2 regions of the Pectobacterium parmentieri genome follow, and region 2 is predicted to be linked to the other one. Evidence: predicted binding sites of a transcription regulator. Region 2 holds the regulator's gene; the other holds the start of a gene.

Region 1 (3,374 bases), 680 kb from region 2:
ACATTTTGCTGATTTGCCATGCAGAAATCTTATTTTAGCTGCTGTGTGCAATCACGATTCAGCACACTGTGTGTAGTGCGGGGCGCGTGAAATAATGCAGTAATGGGGTGATGAATTTGTACGCATTCCCCAACGCGCATGTTCTATAATACGCACACGTTTTCGTATATTGATTCTACAGGCCAGAAGCAGATTATGACGCAAGATGAACTGAAAAAAGCAGTGGGATGGGCGGCGCTCGATTATGTCCGCCCTGACACCATTGTGGGAGTAGGAACCGGATCGACGGCAGCACACTTTATTGATGCGCTGGGCTCGATAAAACATCAAATCAAAGGTGCGGTTTCCAGCTCAGATGCCTCAACGGAAAAGTTGAAAAGTCTGGGCATTCCCGTTTTTGACGCCAATGATGTGGATTCGCTCGATGTTTATGTGGATGGTGCGGATGAGATCAACGGGCACATGCAGATGATCAAAGGCGGTGGGGCGGCACTGACCCGTGAGAAAATCATCTCGGCCCTGTCGCGTCAGTTCATCTGCATCGTTGATGCATCCAAGCAGGTTGATGTGTTGGGTAAGTTCCCGTTGCCGGTTGAAGTTATCCCGATGGCGCGATCTTACGTGGCGCGTGAACTGGCCAAACTGGGCGGACAGCCAGTATATCGTCAGGGTGTGGTGACGGATAACGGCAACGTCATTCTGGATGTACACAACCTCAATATCATGGATGCGGTCGCGGTAGAAAACCACATCAATGGTATTGCAGGCGTCGTGACCGTTGGGTTGTTTGCTAATCGCGGCGCAGATGTTGCGTTAGTCGGCACCGCCGAGGGTGTAAAAACCGTCGTTAAATGAGTTCGCGATCGTTCTGACGTGATGAACGCCCCGGGTTCCGCGTCAGAAATTTTTTAGCTAAAAAAATCTATTTTAGTTAACGGCTCATTTTTGGTACTTAATATCACATTTTCTTATTTTATTTATCGCCGATATGGCGATGTATCTCTTTGGCAATATTTTTTGCCATAAATCAGGCGCACCTCTCTGAGGAACGTCTCGGGCAACGCAATCGTTTGTATTGCTGACTGCGTAATTTTTGTTATGTTGGCAGAGGTTATTTAGCACTCTGTCACATTTGAAGTCTGAAAATAAGGTCGGGAAATGGCAAAGGTATCACTGGAAAAAGACAAGATTAAGTTTCTGTTAGTGGAAGGCGTGCACCAGAGCGCGCTGGATAACCTGCGTGCAGCCGGTTACACCAACATCGAGTTCCACAAAGGCGCGCTGGATCCTGAGGCGCTGAAAGCCTCCATTCGAGATGCGCATTTTGTTGGTATCCGCTCGCGTACCCATCTGACAGAAGAAATTTTTGCTGCGGCGGAAAAACTGATCGCGGTAGGGTGTTTCTGTATTGGGACTAACCAGGTTGAGCTGTCGGCCGCGACCAAGCGCGGTATTCCGGTATTTAATGCACCTTTTTCCAATACCCGCTCTGTGGCAGAAATGGTGATCGGCGAAATGCTGCTGATGTTGCGCGGTATTCCATCAGCGAACGCGAAAGCGCACCGTGGTATTTGGCACAAACTGGCGGTGGGATCGTTTGAAGCTCGCGGCAAAAAGCTTGGGATTATCGGCTACGGCCATATCGGTATGCAGTTGGGTATTTTGGCTGAAAGCCTGGGTATGCACGTTTACTTCTATGACATCGAAAGTAAATTACCGTTGGGCAATGCCCAACAAGTGCGCCATTTGTCCGACCTGCTGAATATGAGCGATGTGGTGAGCCTGCATGTGCCAGAGAATGAAAGTACGCACAATATGATGGGCGCGGAAGAACTGGCATTGATGAAACCAGGTGCAATCCTGATTAACGCCGCTCGCGGTACGGTGGTTGATATTCCCGCGCTGTGTGAAGTGCTAAGCAGCAAGCATCTGTCCGGTGCGGCGATTGACGTGTTCCCACAGGAGCCGGCAACTAACAGCGATCCATTCCTGTCGCCGCTGTGTGAGTTTGACAACGTGTTGCTGACGCCGCATATCGGTGGTTCCACGCAGGAAGCGCAGGAAAATATCGGTGATGAAGTCGCTGGAAAACTGGCGAAATATTCAGATAACGGTTCTACGCTGTCTGCGGTGAATTTCCCTGAAGTGTCGCTGCCTGTTCACGGTGCTCGCGCCAGTCGCCTGTTGCACATTCATGAAAACCGTCCTGGTGTGATTACTAAAATTAACCAGATCTTTGCTGAGCAGGGTATTAACATTGCCGCACAGTATCTGCAAACGACGCCTGAAATTGGCTATGTGGTGATCGACGTTGAAACTGACGGTGCGCAAACGGCACTGCAACTGATGAAAGCGATCCCTGGCACCATTCGTGCGCGTCTGCTGTTCTAATACGCTTTAATCAGTGAATAAACGACCAGCCCCAAACGGGGCTGGTTGCGTTATTAAAGCGCGATAACGATCTTGCCGCGCATATGCCCTTCTAATACTTTATCGTGAGCCTGCTTCAGCGTATCCACCGTTAACCCTCGCAGCGCTTCGCTGGCAGTTCCCTGAAGCTTTCCTGCATCAACCAACTGCGCAACGTCGTGCAGAATTTTCCCCTGTTCCGCGATATCCGGTGTGGTGAACATGCTGCGGGTAAACATGAGTTCCCAATGCAGTGCCGCGCTTTTGAGTTTTAGCTGCGTTTGGTCGAGCGGATTTTTGTTTTCCACGATGGTACAGATGTGTCCCATTGGCGCGATCAGTTTGCTGATGGCATCCCAGTGGCCGTCGGTATCGTTCAGGCAGAAGATATAATCAACCTGCTTGATCCCTTCTTTTGCTAGCTCATCCACCAGATTGCGGTAATCGACAACCTTGTGCGCGCCGCGCTGGCGGCACCATTCCACCGAGTCAGGCTGTGATGCGGTGGCGATGATGTTCACTGAGCTGCGTAACGCCGCCAGAGAAACCGCGAGAGAACCGACGCCACCTGCGCCACCAATAATCAGCAGCGTTTTCTCGCTGTCGGCCTGCTGTATTTTCAAATGCTCAAACAACCCTTCCCATGCGGTCAACGCTGTGAGCGGCATGGCGGCGGCGGCGGCCCAATCCAGAGAGATGGGCTTACGCGCTACGATACGTGAATCAATCAACTGATGGGTGGTGTTGCTGCCTGGGCGTGTGATGTCGCCCGCGTACCAGACTTCATCACCGACCTGAAAGTGGCTAACGGCGCTGCCCGCTTTCAGCACGACGCCGCTGGCGTCCCAGCCGAGAATTTTGGGTTGTTGTAACCCATTCTGACGCAGTCCGGCATGAACCTTGGTATCAACCGGGTTGACGGAAATGGCTTTTACGCCGATCAGCAGATCGTACTCGCCAGGCTC
Region 2 (3,374 bases):
CGCTGGAGAGGTTACCTGCCAGCATCTGACGAGGCTGCGCGGAGCAAAACGCACTAAGCAGCAGTAAAAAAGCGCCCGCAATATGTATGGCGGATATCATAAATAACGTTTTCCGTCAGGCCGAAGGTTTCGCCATATTTTCAGCCAGAGAGGTAGGGACAATCAACCGATTTGGCAACGTAAAGACAAAACGCGATCCCAGACCGTCCTCACTCATGATCTCCAAGCGGGAATCATGATGGCTGAGCGCGTGCTTAACTATCGCCAGCCCCAGCCCGCTGCCTCCCGTCTGTCGCGAACGCGCCTTATCCACGCGATAAAAACGTTCAGTCAGGCGTGGCAAGTGCTCGGCTGCAATCCCCGGCCCGTTATCGCTGACCTGAAATTGCGCCCCCTGTGGGATCTTCTGCCAACAGACCTCGATACGCGTTCCCTCTGGCGTATGGTTGACCGCGTTATACACCAGATTGGATACCGCGCTGCGCAGTTGTTCTTCGTTACCAAACACCCGGAGGTTTTCATTCACACGAAAGACGATCTCATGACGCCCCTGGCTCAAGGTCTGCGCTTCACGCTGCAATACGCGTAGCATCAACGGAATATCGACTTTTTCATTCAAATCGATTGCCGTCGCCGCTTCAATCCGGGACAGGGTAAGCAACTGTTTGACCAACCCGTCCATGCGCCGGGTCTGTTCCTGCATGGTATTCAACGCCTTCCCGCGTAGCGCCGCATCCAGCGTTTCTTCCTGCATCATTTCCAGATAGCCCTGCAACACCGTCAACGGGGTACGCAACTCATGGCTCACATTGGCAAAAAAGTTACGTCTCGCGCCTTCGAGCTGGTGCATTTGCGTAATATCACGCACCACCATCAGCAGTTGCCCTTCGGAATACGGCATCACGCGGAATTCAACATGGTGAGAATTATTCAACTGCAACGTGAGAGGACGGCTAAAGTCTTGCCCTTTCATGTAATTAGTGAATTCAGGATAGCGCAATAAGTTGAGGATATTCTGACCGTTATCCTCCGGCCAACGGAAATTAAGCAGGTGCTGCGCCAGGTGATTACACCAGAAGATCGTTCCCTCTTCTGTGGTGATCACCACCGCATCCGGCAAGGATTCAGCACCGCTGCGAAACCGTTTGATCAGGAGCGCCAGCTCCCGGCGTCGGCGTCGATTACGCAACTGCATCTGATAGAGCCCGTAAAACAGCGGCTCCCAGCTCCAGCGACCGGGCGGTGGCGTCATGCTGCGGTCAACCCACAGCCAATAAGAAAGTTTAAGCTGGTTATAAAAATTCCAGCAGAGTAAGCCTAATACGGCGACCAGCAAAAACCAGGGCAGATAGCCAAAAATCAGCCCCAGCAATAAAGCAGGCAAACAAAAAAAAGCCAGCTCCAATGCCAGCCTTTTCCAGGATAAACGTTCTAGCACGTTAGTGTTTCTCCGGTTACGATCACCTCAGTAACGCGTTGAAAAACGGTAGCCCGTTCCCCGAACGGTTTGCACCATTTTGTCATGTCCGCTGGTTTCCAGCGCTTTACGCAGGCGACGAATATGGACGTCGACAGTACGATCCTCAACATAAACGTTAGTGCCCCACACGTGATTCAGCAACTGTTCCCGGCTATAAACACGTTCAGGATGTGTCATAAAGAAATGCAGCAGTTTAAATTCCGTCGGCCCCATATCCAGCGCGTGCTCTTCAGTTGTCACGCGATGAGAGGAAGGATCGAGACTCAGACCACGCATTTCAATCACTTCTTCCACTGCCATCGGTGAAATTCGGCGCATCACAGCTTTAATTCGCGCCACCAGCTCCTTAGGTGAAAACGGCTTGGTAATGTAATCATCCGCTCCCACTTCAAGCCCGCGCACGCGGTCTTCTTCTTCGCCACGCGCGGTCAACATCATTACCGGAATATCACGCGTCAGCGCCTCGCGCTTCATATGCTTGATGAATTGCAGGCCCGATCCTCCTGGCAGCATCCAGTCCAATAACACCAGCTCTGGGAACGGTTCCGACAATTGCGTTACCGCACTGTCATAATCTTCGGCTTCCACTGGTTGATACCCATTTTGTTCCAGTACAAAGCAAACCATTTCACGAATTGGTGCTTCATCTTCCACGACTAATATGCGTTTTGCCATTGTTAATCCTGTCGTTAATCATCGTCGCTGTTAGCAGGCGAAAAGCATTATGCGTCAGTTTTATGACAGATTTATGAAAAACAAACCGCCCTCATCGCACGATGTTACAGTGCGTACATCCGATTTTTCGAACCGCTTTCCAAACTCGCGATCCCAGCGCGACAGCCATCATCCCTGCTATATATAATCATGGCATTACGATGACAAAACACCATAGCAACGATGCACCGTGCCACATAATGGATAATGATAACGTCATCCAACGCCACGCGGCATGAAGATCGAGAGAACACGATGCGCATTATCCACACCGCCGATTGGCATTTAGGGCAATATTTTTATACCAAAAGTCGCGCCGCTGAACATCAGGCGTTTCTTCACTGGTTGATCATTCAGGTAGAGCAACATCACGTCGATGCCATTATCGTAGCTGGCGATATCTTCGATAACGGCTCGCCCCCCAGCTATGCGCGTGAAATGTATTATAGCTTTGTAGTAGAACTACAGCACACAGGCTGCCAGCTCATCATTCTTGGCGGCAACCACGACTCTGTCGCCACGCTGAACGAGTCGCGAGATTTGCTGGCCTGTCTGAACACGCGGGTGATTGCCTGCGCCAGCGACGATCCAGCCCAGCAAGTGCTTCTGCTGGAAAACCGCCAGCAGCAGCCCGGCGCCCTGCTCTGCGCCATTCCCTATTTGCGCCCACGTGATGTGCTAACCAGCAAAGCCGGACAATCCGGTGATGAAAAACAGCTAGCACTACAGGAAGCGATTACCGCGCATTATCAGCAGTGTTATCAACTGGCTTGCCAGAAGCGAGACGAGCTTGGTCTGCCGCTACCGATTATTGCAACCGGGCATCTGACGACGATTGGCGTAACCGCCTCGGAATCCGTGCGCGATATCTATATTGGCACCCTCGATGCTTTCCCTGCTCAGGCTTTCCCGCCTGCGGATTATATCGCTTTGGGGCATATTCACCGCCCGCAGCGCGTGACTAAAAGTGATCACATTCGCTATAGCGGCTCCCCAATCCCACTGAGTTTTGATGAACTCGGCAGCGAAAAATCCGTTTGTCTGGTCAGCTTTATACCCGATGCACCGCCGAAGATAGACACGCTGCCTATTCCCGTGACTCAACCGATGCAGTTGATTAAAGGCAGCCTGAGCGATATTGAACAGCAACTGGCCACCTTCCAGAACTATCAGGGCGATA

Evidence for each region. Region 2 encodes PhoB, which activates phosphate uptake and scavenging genes when phosphate is short. Its sites were predicted from a motif close to CTGTCATAAAACTGNCNNAT; they were not measured.
Region 1: serA (phosphoglycerate dehydrogenase) is a predicted target of PhoB. The motif match lies at 1,018-1,037, and genes of this name have one in related genera.

What each region holds. Positions count from the first base shown of each region.
Region 1 covers NZ_CP015749.1:4,860,055-4,863,428, forward strand. The annotation lists gene rpiA (ribose-5-phosphate isomerase RpiA) at 196-855, shown strand; gene serA (phosphoglycerate dehydrogenase) at 1,159-2,391, shown strand; gene A8F97_RS22140 (zinc-binding alcohol dehydrogenase family protein) at 2,445-3,374, opposite strand, start outside.
Region 2 covers NZ_CP015749.1:509,145-512,518, reverse strand. The annotation lists gene A8F97_RS02155 (PstS family phosphate ABC transporter substrate-binding protein) at 1-100, opposite strand, end outside; gene phoR (phosphate regulon sensor histidine kinase PhoR) at 116-1,438, opposite strand; gene phoB (phosphate response regulator transcription factor PhoB) at 1,466-2,155, opposite strand; gene sbcD (exonuclease subunit SbcD) at 2,450-3,374, shown strand, end outside.